DNA from 4 places in the Vibrio parahaemolyticus genome. Region 4 is predicted to be linked to each of the others. Evidence: predicted binding sites of a transcription regulator. Region 4 holds the regulator's gene; each other region holds the start of a gene.

Region 1 (4,008 bases), 170 kb from region 4:
AGTACAAAGAACAAAAAGCTCAGCAAAAGAACGAACAGTAACTCGGCTTCTTTCTGAGACTTCTGCCTTGCTCAAGGAGGGCAATATGAAAAAAATACTGGCTACAATGCTTAGCGTTGGCGTATGTACCTCAGCCTTTGCAAGTAGCGAGGGTTTTGAAGAATACTTAGATAAATTGCGTGCAGAAGCGCGTAACCAAGGTATCTCAGAGCAGGTAATCAGTGCCGCTTTCGCAAATGTTGAATACAAACCGAGAGCAGTAACAGCAGACCGCAACCAACCAGAGAAAAAACTGACGTTAGATGAATACATTCCTCGTGCAGTCCCTGAGTGGAAAGTAAAGCAAGCCAAAGCACTATACAAAGAGCACTATGCGGAGCTTAAGCGCATAGGTGATCAATACGGCGTGCAACCTCGCTTTATTGTTGCGCTCTGGGGTGTAGAAAGTAACTTTGGCAAGTTTACGGGTAACTTCCGCGTAATTGATGCGTTGTCGACGATGGCATTTGAAGGTCGTCGTGAAGAATTTTTCCGCAAAGAGACCATGGCGGCTCTGCAGATCCTTGATCAAGGCCATATCGAGCTAGATAATTTTAAAGGTTCTTGGGCTGGTGCGATGGGACAGTGTCAATTTATGCCAAGCTCTTTCCTACGTTTTGCCGCCGATGGTAACGGAGACGGAAAAAAAGACATCTGGCAATCAGAAGCGGATGTGTTTGCGTCTACCGCTAACTACTTGAGCGAGTCTGGCTGGGACGATAAGTTTACTTGGGGGCGCCAAGTGAAGGTGCCGAAAGGGATTGATCGTAGCCTAGAAGGACGCGGGGCAGAAAAAGGCAAATATCTTCAGGAGTGGAGTAAACTTGGCATCACGAAGTACGATGGCAGTCCATTACCTAAACTGAATGAAGATATCCAAGCATGGCTTATCATGCCTGACGATGAAAACGGTCGTACGTATCTGGTTTACAATAACTATAACGTACTGATGAAGTGGAACCGCTCTTACTACTTCGCGCTTGCCGTCAGCCATCTCGCTGATCGCATTTCATTCTAGTTCGTTAGTAAATACTGTTTTATAGGGGCTCTTCGGAGCCCTTTGTTTTTCCCACATTCTTATCGAGGTACTGCGTGTTATCTGAACGTGCTGCGCAAATGGTGATCTTTTCTGCATTGATCAAACATAAAAACTTTACTGCGGCGGCGAAAAGCCTTGGAGTGTCAGTATCTCACGTCAGCAAACAGCTTAGTCAGTTAGAGGAATCTCTTGGTATCAAGCTTGTTCAACGCACCACGCGTAGTTTTACGCCTACCGAAGCGGGAAAAACGTTTTATCATCATTGTGAACAAGTGGTGCAGGCGGTGAGTAGTGCGACGTTAGAAATGGAAAGCCAAAGGGATGAAGTGGCTGGGCTGGTTCGCCTCGGGTTATCTCAATCATTTGGAACGCTGCACATCATTCCTGCGATTCAAGAGCTGCGTGAGTTGTATCCACAGCTTCAAGTGGAAGTGCATTTGTTTGACTACAAGGTCGATATGCTGGCGGAAGGGCTCGATCTGTGGGTAACAAACAATGAGCACCTACCAGAGGGCTACATTGCGCAGCGTTTGACGGACTGCCAGTTTGTGGTGGCAGCATCGCCGGATTATTTGCTTAAGTATGATACTCCGACTGAGCCGAACGACTTGTCTTTGCACAACTGCTTGATCTATCGCAGTTGGGAGCGTGATTACACAGGATGGGCATTTACCAAGGGACAACAAGAGCTAAACGTCAAAGTCTCCGGCAACTACTCTGTCGATTTAGCAGAAGCTGTCCGCGACGCCGCGATTGCTGGATGGGGGATTGCGTATCTCGCTACGTATTTGCTTGGTGATGAGTTCAGAACGGGTAAGTTGATTCAACTATTGCCAGACTGGAAAGCGAGCCAGTCGATGCCATTTTATGCGGTGTACCCGAGTCGTCAGCACATGCCGAAAAAAATATCAGCCGTTATCAACTTTATTAAACAGAAAATTGGCAACCCGTGTCACTGGGATCAGCGCCTCGCACCTTACATCTCTATTCCCAAGTAGATTCATTAATAACGTTCAAGAGGTGTTTCTAGTCGATTTTCTCTAAGCAAAACATTTTTCGACTATTCAGTGGTTGTATAAGGTGATTTGTCTCACAAAATTTTTCCAAATCTAGAAACATCTTTTCCATATAGAAACAATAAAAACAAGCAAACGTTTATCTATAGCAAATTCAATTAGTTATTTGTGTGGTTAATTATTGTTCGCTTGAACTTTTCACACTGTTAACATCCTCAACTTGCGCCATTTTGAGTCCGCTATACAATCCGGTGCCTTCCATATCCCCCTTCTATCGGATTCATTTTATGAACTCAATTATTGGTATCGTAGCCATACTATTCGTAGCATGGCTACTTTCTACAAATAGAAAAAATATAAAGCTGAGAACAGTGGCGTTTGCGTTTGCTTTACAGGTGCTGTTTGCATTGTTGGTTTTATATGTACCAGCAGGACGAGATGCGCTGAATTCAGTAAGCAGCGTCGTGTCGAATTTGATCAACTACGGTCAAGAAGGCATCGTGTTTTTATTCGGTAATTTGGCGACAGGGGGCTTCACCTTTGCGATCAATGTACTGGGTATCATCGTTTTCTTCTCCTCTCTTATCTCCGGTCTTTATCACATTGGTGTGATGCCAAAAGTTATCAACTTCATTGGTGGTGGTATTCAAAAGCTTCTTGGCATTGGTCGTGCTGAGTCTTTGTCTGCAACAGCAAACATTTTTGTCGGCACTATCGAAGCGCCACTTATGGTGAAACCCTACCTAAAACACATGACTGATTCGCAGTTCTTTGCGGTAATGACAGGTGGTTTGGCGTCAGTAGCTGGTGGTACGTTGGTAGGTTATGCCTCGTTGGGTGTCGATCTTAACTACCTTATCGCTGCTGCCTTTATGTCTGCGCCCGCAGGCTTGTTGATGGCGAAAATTCTCATGCCAGAAGATGTGAACAAAGCACCAGATATCGACATTAGCCAAGTGGAAATTCCACGCGCAACTAACGTGGTTGAAGCGTTAGCCGATGGCGCAATGGCGGGTGTTCGCATCGCTGTGTCTGTAGGTGGTACGTTGTTAGCGTTCATCAGCGTAATCGCGTTGCTGAACGGCATGCTAGGTTGGGTTGGAGACCTTATTGGTACGCCACTAAGCTTTGAGCTTATCTTAGGCTACGTATTTGCACCTGTCGCATGGTTGTTAGGTGTGCCATGGGAAGAGGCGATTACGGCGGGCTCGCTTATCGGTAACAAGATCGTGGTGAACGAGTTTGTTGCTTTCATCCAACTAGCAGAAGTGAAGTCTCAGCTAAGTGCTCACTCTCAAGCTATCGTGACTTTCGCACTGTGTGGTTTTGCAAACATCTCTAGTATGGCAATGCTGATCGGCGGATTGGGTTCTTTGGTACCAGAGAAGCGTGCATTTGTTTCTAAGCATGGTTTCCGCGCGATTATTGCCGGCGTTATGGCGAACTTGATGAGTGCTTCTATTGCGGGTGTGATTTTAAGTCTGTAATTGAAATAGATATCTAAAATTAGCAAAAAGGCTCCTTGCGGAGCCTTTTTCGTACCTCAAGATTGATGTTATTGTTCAGTATGGAACTGCTCGCAAGCCAACATCGTGTTCTCAATCAAGCTTGCTACGGTCATTGGGCCAACACCACCAGGAACCGGAGTAATGAAGCTCGCGCTTTCGCGTGCTTTGTCGTATTCCACATCGCCCACTAGCTTGCCTGAATCAAGACGGTTAATGCCTACATCGACAACCACTGCGCCTTTTTTAATCCACTCGCCAGGGATGAAGTTTGGCTTACCTACCGCGACCACAACAACGTCAGCTTGACGTACGTGGCTTTCTAGATCTTTGGTAAAGCGGTGGCATGTCGTTGTTGTACAACCAGCAAGCAGCAGCTCAAGTGTCATTGGACGACCAACAATGTTTG
Region 2 (4,008 bases), 790 kb from region 4:
GAAGACAGAAAACGTCGATATCGAATTTACCGAAGACGGTATCACGCAAATCGCAGAAGCGGCATGGACGGTAAACGAAACCACAGAAAACATTGGTGCTCGTCGTCTACATACCGTGATGGAACGTCTGATGGACGAAATCTCTTACGATGCAGCAGAGCAATCTGGTGCTAAGTTTGTGATTGATGCAGCTTACGTTAAAGAACGTTTAGGCGATACGATCGAAAACGAAGACCTAAGTCGCTTTATTCTGTAAACTCAGATTTCACCTTGATTTTAAAGGCTATCTCGAAAGAGGTAGCCTTTTTGTTTTTCGGGCATTTGCGTAAAGATTATTCTCAGATACGTACCAACAGTCATGCCTGCCTTGTTTTAGGTCAATAGCGTATCTGCTGCTTTGTGCTTATACTGGGCACATTGGTTACTAGCACGAAATTTCCATGAAACAATCTTTGCAGATCTGGCTTGAAGCCGCTCGCCCTAAAACATTGCCTCTCGCTCTGGTGTCTATTTTAACTGGTAGCGTACTTGCATACTCAGCCGGTCATTTCTCTTTGACCATCGCAATCATGGCCTTTGCTACGGCAACCTTATTGCAGATTCTATCGAACTTAGCCAACGACTATGGCGATGCAGTAAAAGGCACCGACAATGAAAACCGTTTAGGTCCACAGCGTGCGATGCAGACCGGTGCCGTTAGTGCCAAACAGATGAAACAGGCGATCATTTTTAATATCGTGCTTACCGCCATCTCGGGCTTGGTTTTGGTGTTTTACGCGCTGAGCTCGCCAGAAAGCATCATCACCTTCATCGGTTTGGGTATTCTTGCCATTATCGCGGCGATTGCTTACACCATGGGCAGTAAGCCCTACGGTTATGTCGGCTTAGGCGATATCTCCGTATTCCTGTTCTTTGGTCTGCTAGGCGTATCTGGTACATACTTCCTGCATACTGGACATGTAGACACCACTCTATTCTTACCAGCTCTGGGCTGTGGTTTACTCGCGGTAGCGGTACTGAACATCAACAACATGCGTGATATCGAGAACGATCGCGAATGTGGAAAGCGCACGGTCGCCGTCCGTTTGGGCCAACACAAAGCCAAGCAGTACCACTTTATCTTGCTTGGTGGTGCTATTTTAGCATTTGCGGCTTACTTGTTAATTCAAGACAAACCTCTGTGGATGAGCCTACCCTTCTTATTGAGTGTTTATGTCGTCATTCATCACGGTAAAGCCGTTTGGGATACAGAAAAACCTGCACAAATCGCTCCAATGCTGCCAGTTATCGTAAAATGCTCATTAGTCACTAACGTTTTGTTTGCAACAATTGTGGTAGCTCAAACTCTGGTAAGTTAAAAAAGGATTGTCATTGCATTGACTTAATGCCTAGATATACTCAAAGACAACCAGTTTCTGTTTAGAAAGGTACGCTATGGAATACAATACCTCAGCACTCTGCGATATCTACCTTGATCAGGTCGATGTGGTTGAACCAATGTTCAGTAATTTTGGCGGACGCGCGTCATTTGCCGGGCAAATCACCACCATTAAGTGTTTTGAAGACAACTCACTGATCCGCGAAACCTTAGAGCAAGATGGTCTTGGGCGCGTGTTGTTGATTGACGGTGGCGGTTCCTTACGTAAAGCGCTCATCGATGCAGAAATTGCTGCGATTGCAGAAGAAAACGAGTGGGAAGGCATTGTCGTTTACGGTTGTGTCCGTGAAGTCGATGAACTAGAAGACATGAACCTCGGCATTCAAGCTTTGGCATCGATTCCTGTTGGCGCGGCAAACCAGGGCATTGGTGAGCTAGATGTACCCGTAAACTTCGGCGGCGTTAGCTTCCTTCCAGAAGATTACATCTACGCCGACAACACTGGCATCATCCTATCTCCAGAGCCACTTAATATTGACCTTGAGTTAGATGATACGGTCGAAGAGTAGCTTCCAGTAGCTAGTCACCTTTCGTTGACTAAAGCGCTACTCATACCCAAATACACAAACACCCGCCAAAGCGGGTGTTTTTAATTCTGGATGAAGAAGTGAAACTATTCCACTTCGTCCATTTTGCCAAGTAGTGCACGAATGCGCTCTTGCCACTGTGCGTGCTCTTGCTGAGCTTGCTGAGCTTTTTGCTCTAGATCTTCACGTTGAGAACGAAGCTCGTTTGCTTCTGCTTCTAGTTTTACTTTGTCTTCTTTCAGCTCTTCAACTTCCATCTGAAGAAGAGTGATTGTGTCAACTGCAGTTTGAATTTTAGATTCTAGTTGTTCTAGTACTTCAAAAGACATCTTGGCCTACCTATGTTATTCCGTTGGGACGATGCACGAGATTGGCGTGCAGCTTACCTATATAAGGTCATTCTACTCAGCGTCGCGATGAGAAACACTCACTATATTCGATATTTCGCATCATTCGGTTAAAAAATCGGCGCAATCTCACTAAACGCTGACTTTTCTTATCGGCGAAGCATTTTTGTGCAAGGTATTTACGCCTCTCCGCGGCAAAAATCACCCAAGTATTGATCAAATTCAACTTAGTTAAAGTAAAAGCTCAGCAAAAAGGCAAACGTTTAACTGCCGTTGTGATAGAATCGCCGCGCAAATTCCTCTTCCCTATTGCTTACTTGGAGACATCATGAAACGCGATTTAGCAATGGCATTTTCTCGTGTAACTGAAGGTGCTGCACTCGCTGGTTACAAATGGCTTGGCCGTGGTGACAAAAACGCAGCCGATGGCGCTGCTGTTGAAGTTATGCGCACTCTACTGAACAAAACAGACATCAGTGGTGAAATTGTCATTGGTGAAGGTGAAATCGATGATGCACCAATGCTATACATCGGTGAGAAAGTTGGTCTAGGTGGCGATGAAGTGGATATCGCTGTTGACCCTATTGAAGGCACACGCATGACTGCAATGGGTCAATCAAACGCATTGGCAGTGCTTGCCGCGGGTGAAAAAGGCAGCTTTTTAAAAGCACCTGACATGTACATGGAAAAATTGGTTGTTGGCCCAGGTGCGAAAGGCGTGATCGATCTAGAAAAGCCGTTGAAAGAAAACCTAGAAAACGTTGCTGGTGCGCTAAATAAAACGCTGGACACTCTGGTTGTCATCACTCTAGCAAAACCTCGCCACGATGATGTGATAGCTGAAATGCAGGCGATGGGTGTGCGTGTCTTCGCGGTGCCAGATGGCGACGTTGCAGCTTCCATCCTAACGTGTATGCCAGATAGTGAAGTGGACCTCATGTACTGCATTGGCGGTGCACCAGAGGGGGTGGTATCCGCAGCGGTGATTCGCGCACTTGATGGTGACATGCATGGCCGCCTTCTACCTCGCCACGAAGTGAAAGGCGACACAGAAGAAAACCGTATTTACGGTGCGGCTGAACTACAACGTTGTGAAGAAATGGGCGTAAAAGCCAACGTCGTCCTAAAAATGGAAGACATGGCGCGCAGCGACAACGTCGTCTTCTCAGCAACAGGCATTACAAAAGGTGACTTGCTAGAGGGGATTTCTCGCCAAGGTAATATTGCGACGACAGAGACGCTACTCGTGCGAGGTCGTTGCCGTACCATTCGCCGCATCAAGTCGACCCATTACTTAGAGCGCAAAGATCCAGAAGTTCGCGATATCATTCTGTAATTTTTAGGTTCAGCATCGCAGAGGGTTGGCAAAGTGCCGACCCTTTTTGTTTTTGGCTCACCAAATCCCCACTCAAGTTAAGTCAACACTTTTCTTTACTAAGCCTATCGCGCATAATGTGTACGGAAATACAAATGGTGGGAATATGAAGACCGTAGATAGGATATTGCAAATCGTTAAGCGTGACGGGTCTGTCACTGCAAAACAACTCTCTTCTGAGCTTGGGATGACAACCATGGGTGCTCGCCAGCACCTGCAAGGTTTAGAAGATGAAGGCATCCTGTCGATTCACGATGTAAAAGTCAAAGTCGGACGCCCTACTCGCCATTGGTCTTTAACCCAGAAGGGACATGAGCAATT
Region 3 (4,008 bases), 370 kb from region 4:
CGTTTCAACCACACCTTCAATTTCGTCGCTCATGCGCATCACGCCATTAGGACATGCGTTGAGAGCAGCAATAAAGCGTTGTTGATCCGCCGCAGTGAAAGCTTGTGATTCGGTTACGCTCTCTTCATTGAACGTCACAATGCCCGTTTCTACTTTGCCAAGCTCAGCTTTTAATAGCTCAGTGTAGTAGTTGAAAAGCTCTGCAAGCTTCTCTTGGTTTTCAGCAGGAACAGCAACTGTTACGAAAGCTTCGCGAGGAATAGCATTACGCAAACTACCACCACGGAATTCAACCAAGCGAAGATCCAACTCTTGTGCATGGCCCGCTAGGAATCGGCCAAGCAGTTTGTTGGCATTACCACGACCAGTGTGGATATCACAACCAGAGTGACCGCCTTTTAAACCCTTCAAGGTTAGCTGACGAGCCACAAAGCCAGTAGGGATCGCGTCGCGTTTGATGTCAAAAGTCATCGCACCATCGATACCACCAGCGCAGCCCATGTACACTTCGCCTTCTTGCTCGGAGTCTGTGTTTAGAAGAATATCACCTTCCAACCAACCTGCTTCAAGCCCGAATGCACCTGTCATGCCTGCTTCTTCATCAATTGTTAGTAGAACTTCAATTGGCCCATGCTTGATATCTTTAGATGCTAATACAGCCAGACAAGAAGCCATACCAATACCGTTGTCTGCACCAAGCGTCGTGCCTTTCGCTGTTACCCACTCACCATCGATGTACGGTTGAATTGGATCTTTTGTGAAGTCGTGGTCAGTGTCTTCATTCTTCTGTGGCACCATGTCAATGTGTGCTTGAAGAACCACGCCCTTTTTGTTTTCCATCCCAGGCGTTGCTGGCTTTTTGATGAATACGTTGCCCGTTGGGTCTCGGCGAACATCGAAGCCTTGCTCTGTTGCCCAGTTGATAATGTACTGTGCTAATGCTTCTTCATGCTTAGATGGATGAGGGATGGAACAAATCTTATCGAAAAACTGCCAAAGTGGAGCAGGTGACAAGGTACTGATTTCAGAATGGAATTCAGACACGGAAGACTCCTTTTGATGTGCTTTGCCAAATATATACCGTATAAATAATGTGTGATTAGCAGGAAATGCTAATGATATTTGGCATGAATTAGCTCAAGGATACCACCAGACGAAGGCTACTAGTAGTCGAGAACAAAAGGATTTCCTTCCTCACTGTCACACTTTATGAACATGGTATAAGTCGTAAATGCGCTTATGTTTATATGAACTGAAAGTAGAATAATTTTTAATTCACAAAAATGTAATTTAATTACAGTTAAAATTTGATTGACGTCAATTTATGGATTTTTTGTGACTTTTATCACTAAAATGCTTGTAATTAAATTTCTTGGTGGTATATTTGTAACCAGCTTCTGAGATGAAGAATGAAATGCTCAAAGGATGAGTCCGTTTATCGCCTCCAAGGAACCGAGAAATCAACGACTGTTTTAATTGATTTAGAAGGTGATATTTATGAAAGGTTTACCAAGTGCAATGTTCTGGAATAGCAAATCTGTATATACCGGTAACTTTGTATACCCAACAAGCTTTGGCTACTAAGTGAAGTCAACGCATGTGACTCGAACAGTTTGTTCACCCCTATAAATTGGAATTTTTTTTCAGTGATAGTGCTGACATGATTCACCGCCACTCAAATTGAGTGGCGTTTTTTTATCTCTTTTTTCTACTTCCGACCAAATTTCCACCACTAAGCCTCCATTCTCTTATTGCTGCTAAAAGGAATCCCACTTACGCAGTAAATTGTGAGTGAATATTGCCCTTTAACGTCCATTTCTGTTTGAAAGTTTAGAACATTGCTCAATTTGAACGCATTGAAGGCAAAGTGAACATGAGCGGTTAGTTATTGTTTAATAAGCGCTATATTCATTCTTGATTTTAAATACTAACGGATGGGTTTCATATCCTGCGAAAAAAAACGCTTTAGAGTGATGATTCTATCTAGAATTTGCTATTTGATAACTTTATAATTCCTGCCAATCGATTACGCAACCGTTTACTTTTTACCTTTACAGGATTCGATCATGCTCGAAAGGCTCTTTAAACTTAGTGAAAACGGCACAAATGTGCGCACTGAGATCATTGCAGGTATTACGACCTTCCTTACCATGGCTTACATTATTTTTGTAAACCCAGCTATTTTGTCTGATACCGGTATGGATCGTGGTGCGATCTTTGTTGCAACGTGTCTTGCCGCCGCGATTGGCTGTTTCATTATGGGCTTAGTCGCAAACTACCCAATTGCTCAGGCTCCGGGCATGGGTCTAAACGCATTCTTCACATATTCCGTTGTGTTAGGCATGGGTTACACATGGCAAGTCGCGCTGGCTGCAGTGTTTGTTTCTGGTGTTTTGTTTATTCTGCTGAGCATTTTTAAGATTCGTGAGTGGATCATTAACTCGATCCCGCATTCGCTTCGCACCGGCATTTCTGCAGGTATTGGCCTTTTCTTGGCGTTTATCGCCCTTAAAAACGCAGGTATTGTGGTTGATAACCCAGCGACATTGGTTTCAATGGGCGATATCACGTCGTTGCCATCAGTGTTGGCGGCGATTGGTTTCTTCCTTACTATCGCGCTTGTTCACCGTGGTGTGAAAGGTGCGGTGATGATCGCGATTTTGGGTGTGACGGCGCTTGGTCTTCTATTTGGTGATGTGCAATGGAACGGTGTCATGTCAACACCACCAAGTATCGCACCAACATTCTTACAATTGGATTTCTCGGGTCTATTTGAAGTCGGCATGATCTCTGTTGTGTTCGCTTTCTTGTTCGTCGACTTATTTGATACGGCTGGTACGCTCGTTGGCGTTTCTCAAAAAGCCGGTCTAACGGATGAGAATGGCAACATTCCTCGTCTAAACAAAGCACTACTTGCTGACTCAACAGCGACTTCTGTTGGTGCGTTGCTAGGTACGTCAAACACGACTTCATACATTGAAAGTGTTTCGGGCGTAGCTGCTGGTGGTCGTACTGGCCTAACCGCAGTGGTTGTTGGTGTACTCTTCCTGCTTGCACTATTGTTCTCGCCACTAGCGGGTATGATCCCTGCGTATGCAACGTCAGGTGCATTGTTCTATGTAGCAATTTTGATGCTTTCTGGCTTGGTGAGCATTGATTGGCGTGACCTAACTGAAGCATCTCCAGTCGTTGTAACTTGTCTTGTGATGCCGCTTACTTTCTCTATTGCAGAAGGTATCACCCTAGGCTTTATTGCGTATGCTGCCATCAAATTGTTTAGTGGCAAAGGCCGCGATGTATCGATGAGTGTTTGGGTTATGTCTGCCATCTTCATCGTTAAATACCTAGCCGGGTAATTACTTTTAAAAAGCCAGCGCGAGCAGCAAAAGCTGTTCGTGCTGGCTTTTTGCTTTTAGCGTTGTTCACTGAATTCGATTTTTCTGCGTAATAGACGGAGAATTTTGATATCACCGTTGGTATTAACGGTGTGTTTCGGTAGAATAATCGTTTGCGCAGCTTGAAATCCTCTTCTCCTGACCTCTGGAGAGCATAGTGAATATTCCGCTTTAAAGCCGTTTCGCTAGATTTTGAGGATGCATATTTTCAAATTATTAGGTTATTACAATGAGTAAAAAATTCATTATCACTTGGGATGCGATGCAGACTTACTGCCGTGAACTGGCTGAGAAACAGATGCCAGCTGAGCAATGGAAAGGTATTTGGGCGGTAAGCCGTGGCGGTCTAGTACCGGGTGCTATCTTGGCTCGTGAACTGGGTATTCGCTACGTTGATACAATTTGTATCTCAAGCTACGACCATGATCATCAACGTGATATGACAGTGCTTAAAGCACCTGAAGGCGATGGTGAAGGCTACCTAATCGTTGAAGACCTAGTAGATAGCGGTGATACAGCGCGCAAACTGCGTGAAATGTACCCGAAAGCAAAAATGATTGCAGTATGTGCAAAACCGTCGGGTAAAGAATTGTTAGATGACTACGTAGTAGAC
Region 4 (4,008 bases):
ACGATGTGCGCTTCTGCTGGATTTTTCGCGATAAAGATTTTCATCAAATACTGCCATTTGGCTGAGTAGGGGTTGGCCTGACCTTATTCATAACCCATTTTACGAGTATTGGAAACAGCCCCAGCAAAGCAAAAGATGCTAATACAGTCGGGGATACGATACCAGAAAGGCTATCAATGGTTGCTAACTGAGTACCAGCGTTAAGGTAAACGGCAGTACCAGGGAGCATGCCTATTTGACTGGTTAAATAAAAGCGCGCAATGCTCATAGGTGTTAATCCCATCAGTAGGTTGATGAGGAAAAATGGGAACACTGGAATCAAGCGCAAAGAAAACAGATAAAACGCGCCATCCTTTTTTACTCCTTGGTTAATCGCAACAAGCTTTTCCCCAAATCTCGATTGAACCCAATCCCTAAGCAAATATCGGCTACTCAAAAAAGCTAAGGTCGCACCGATCGTACTGGCAAAAGAAACCAAAAGTAAGCTAAACCAAAACCCAAACAAAGCTGCGCCTAGCAAAGTAACCACTGCTGCTCCGGGAATAGAAAATGCGGTAATCGCAACATACGCTAAAAAATACACCGTGGCGGCATAGACGATGTTGGCTTCGATGAATGAATTGAGTGCTTCTTGCTGCGCTTTTGCGTTGTCAAGCGTTAGATATTGACCAAAATTAGCGCCTAACAAAAGAATGGTGGCAACAAGTATCAGTCCAAAGATAAGTTTTTTATTCATGTGTGCTCCGTTTCTATATCTAGGCTACCGCTTAAAGTATTCATACTGAATGTTGTTTTAACAATCTCGTTATCGAAACTAAGTCGTGGCGCTGAAGATACGGGGGTTTTGGGATTTACAAAGGAGTAGACACGAGGGGAGCTATAAAAATTTCATAAAAAAACCGCAGTTCACACTGCGGCTTTAGTCGATAGATTAGAGCAGACTTCTGTTACGAAAGGCCATTCATTAATTCTTCACGACGAGACTGGGGAACCACACTCCAGTGTGTGCCGTTAATAGCACCTTCTAAGGCCCAAAGTAGCTCAAGGCTAACTGTGGTGGAGTGCGTGTCTCTGATCGCTTTATAAGCACTTAGTGCGCCTTCTTCTTCAAGTTGAGCAACAGAATCAATACCCGCTTTCTTAAGCATTCTTTCTGTAGCCAATCTCAGATTTGGCAGATCTTTCAAGCGATTAGGCTTAGTGCTCGCTTGTTGTTCTTTCTCAAGTTTGGCGTTTTCTAAGGATTTTTTCGCTACTTCAATTAAGCGATCGCTAGATTCCCATAGTTCGCTGGAAATAGCGTAGTACTTAGTAACGACTGGGAAGCCACGTTTTTTATAAACGTAAGGCTTTAGACCCTGTGTCTCGAAGTCAGATGAAGTTTGTTGGTCTGCTCGTATATGAAGCTGGTTGTTTACCACTAGTGCAAACATCGTTTCATCAGCGAAAAGTCCGAAGCCACCAAACATTGAGCGCGACTTGATAGTACCAAGTGCCTCAAATAGCTTCATAGAGTCTTTGAGTATCGGTTTATCCATGTTTTGTTATCTCGGTGTAATTAATATTACGCCACCAAAAGTCAGGTCCGAGAGAGTAGCAAACGTGCGCAAAGGCAATGTCATTAAAGGGTAAAGACATTGGTTGCACACTTGCCATCGGTAACCCCGCTACCTTCCATATACTACTATGGTTCAGGCCGGAGGCTTTGCGTCCCACCCTTTCGGATGGTTTGCCCTGTGCGTGACCAGATGAGGATACTTCGTATATTGAATTAACATCACACTTTAGATTTTAAAACGTGATCTTGATTCAATAAATAATGCCATTTTGTGCATGGGTACTCATAATTGAGAATTGTATTTAATGTTTGAAAAGAAGCGGGAATTAATAATTCACATGTAAAGAAAACAGTAACTTATGGAAGTTATTGTTTTTAAGAATGAGGCAAAGTGTGCGGGAAGTGTTATTTTTTTAATAAAAAAAAGCGCCCCTAAGGGCGCTTGTGTTCATTTAATTAAGTTTCTTAACGGTGTTGCGGATAACAATCTCTGGTTGCATCTCGAACACACGCTTTTCGTGTTCTTTATCTTTAATGCGTTCAAGTAGGATCTCAAACGCATTTTTACCCACACGACGTTTAGGTTGGTGAATCGTTGTTAGCGGTGGTGAGAAGTACTCTGCAAGTTCAATGTTGTCGTAACCGATAACAGAAACGTCATCTGGAACCTTGATGCCGTTTTGTTGCAGACGGCTCATTAAGCCAAGTGCCATGGTATCGTTAAAACAGAATACTGCAGTAGGGCGTTTTTCCATCGCGGTGATCTTGTCTGCAACCAGTACCGCAGTATCGCATTCAAAGTTACCTTCAAGAATCCAATCTTCATTGATTGGCAGTTTTGCTTCAGCCATGGCACGACGGAAACCAGCGATACGCTCTTGGCAAGCAAGTTTCTCAAAGTGACCACTCAGGCAGGCGATGTCAGTGTGGCCGTTATCGATAAGATATTTAGTTGCTAGGTAGCCACCTTCTTCAGAGTTATCGATGATCTTGTCCGCACGAGAACTCTCTGGGCCCCAATCCATCACAACTTTCGGGATGTCTGAATGACGATCTAACATCTCTTTTAGTTCTTCGGTTAGATCTGAACACATCACCAAAATGCCATCTACACGTTTCTCAGCAAGCATGCGGATGTAGTCGCGCTGTTTCTCGTAGATGCCGCCAGTATTACACAAGATCAATGTGTAACCTTGACGGTAGCAGTAACTTTCTACACCGTCGATCACTTCAGAGAAGAATAGGTTAGTTGACTGTGTTACCAACATACCAATAGTACGAGTTGAGTTGCATTTTAAACTACGAGCAACTGCGCTTGGTGCGTAGTTAAGCTCATCAACCGCTTTCATTACTTTTTCTTGGGTTGCTTCTGCAACAAAACGTGTCTTATTAATAACGTGCGAAACTGTGGTAGTAGAAACGCCGGCTAAGCGAGCAACGTCTTTTATAGTGGCCATAAATGATGTCCTGTATCGAGCTACTTAATACCGTAGTGAATACAACCATACGCTTAGTTTTTTGCGCAAACTAAACACCACAACAACAGTAGTGTCTATTCTAGTAGGCAGCGGTTGTACCGAAATCGGTATAAAAAGATTTGTAGCAACTTGGTTGAAGGTACTCGGCTTCCTATTAAATATGAGGAAGTGGTCATCAACCTATTAATAAAAAACAAAAACCGCTATATTTCAGCGGTTTACATATAAATCATATTTAATCGTTTGCGTTCACATTTTAGCCCTATGTGGGCTGACTGGCAATATTTTCAGCAAGAGTTTTGTGTATTTGAAGTCACATTTTGACTGCTAAATGAACGAACGTCTTTGAGCCAGATTAAAAGCAAGCGAATAAAATAGGGAGCCCGACAGGCAGGCTCCCTAAAAATAGGCGGTGATTATTCACCAAGAAGGTAAGCGCTGTCCAGTTTACAAAATGCAATTAATAGTTGCGCAACGCTTAAGTAGAAGCCAAATTCATCAAATTGCTTACATTTTTCAGCAAATTTTGGCAACCAAGACATGAGTTGATTTTGGATGAAATCGTTTTGTTTAACGAAAGCCTCTTCCATATGTTTTTCTTGCTCTAACTCATTTGAGCGAATGATCATGTTGCCCAAAAAGTCCAATTCAACAGCAAGATGGTCTGCTGGTTCTTTGAGGTTTTCGTCTACCTGAACCCCAAAATCTGCCATCAGTTTTTCCATCTCTTCTGCAGGTTTGTCATTGAGCAAGCCTGATTCACCAATGTACATAGAAGCGTACGGTAGTGACCCATACTTATCTGTTTTTAAGAACAGCTCGCAAAAATCTGCTGCAAGTTCTAGTTGAGCATCATTGCGGTCTTGGAGTCGGTTTAGGGCATCAACTAGGCTATCAACGGCTGGCTTGAGTGATTCGTTCTCACCTAAGCCCGCTAAAAAACTGCGAATTTCAACACTGTGGTAGGTTTCT

What was found. Region 4 encodes PurR, which represses purine synthesis genes. Its sites were predicted from a motif close to TNANGNAAACGTTTNCNTNA; they were not measured.
Region 1: DYB02_RS05710 (NupC/NupG family nucleoside CNT transporter) is a predicted target of PurR. The motif match lies at 2,222-2,241, and genes of this name have one in related genera.
Region 2: glpX (class II fructose-bisphosphatase) is a predicted target of PurR. The motif match lies at 2,564-2,583, and genes of this name have one in related genera.
Region 3: DYB02_RS04565 (NCS2 family permease) is a predicted target of PurR. The motif match lies at 2,027-2,046, and genes of this name have one in related genera.

Annotation. Positions count from the first base shown of each region.
Region 1 covers NZ_UHIL01000001.1:1,103,125-1,107,132, forward strand. Annotated here, with positions in the region: gene DYB02_RS05695 (YcgL domain-containing protein) at 1-41, shown strand, start outside; gene DYB02_RS05700 (lytic murein transglycosylase) at 86-1,057, shown strand; gene DYB02_RS05705 (LysR family transcriptional regulator) at 1,132-2,076, shown strand; gene DYB02_RS05710 (NupC/NupG family nucleoside CNT transporter) at 2,382-3,581, shown strand; gene folD (bifunctional methylenetetrahydrofolate dehydrogenase/methenyltetrahydrofolate cyclohydrolase FolD) at 3,650-4,008, opposite strand, start outside.
Region 2 covers NZ_UHIL01000001.1:480,543-484,550, reverse strand. Annotated here, with positions in the region: gene hslU (ATP-dependent protease ATPase subunit HslU) at 1-256, shown strand, start outside; gene DYB02_RS02530 (1,4-dihydroxy-2-naphthoate polyprenyltransferase) at 441-1,358, shown strand; gene rraA (ribonuclease E activity regulator RraA) at 1,435-1,947, shown strand; gene zapB (cell division protein ZapB) at 2,052-2,294, opposite strand; gene glpX (class II fructose-bisphosphatase) at 2,641-3,648, shown strand; gene DYB02_RS02505 (helix-turn-helix transcriptional regulator) at 3,794-4,008, shown strand, end outside.
Region 3 covers NZ_UHIL01000001.1:898,575-902,582, forward strand. Annotated here, with positions in the region: gene DYB02_RS04560 (aminoacyl-histidine dipeptidase) at 1-1,044, opposite strand, end outside; gene vcdP (small protein VcdP) at 1,498-1,584, shown strand; gene DYB02_RS04565 (NCS2 family permease) at 2,067-3,356, shown strand; gene gpt (xanthine phosphoribosyltransferase) at 3,625-4,008, shown strand, end outside.
Region 4 covers NZ_UHIL01000001.1:1,272,316-1,276,323, forward strand. Annotated here, with positions in the region: gene DYB02_RS06480 (putative signal transducing protein) at 1-44, opposite strand, end outside; gene DYB02_RS06485 (TVP38/TMEM64 family protein) at 44-736, opposite strand; gene DYB02_RS06490 (TfoX/Sxy family DNA transformation protein) at 948-1,538, opposite strand; cyclic di-GMP riboswitch class I at 1,655-1,744, opposite strand; gene purR (HTH-type transcriptional repressor PurR) at 2,011-3,015, opposite strand; gene torD (molecular chaperone TorD) at 3,453-4,008, opposite strand, start outside.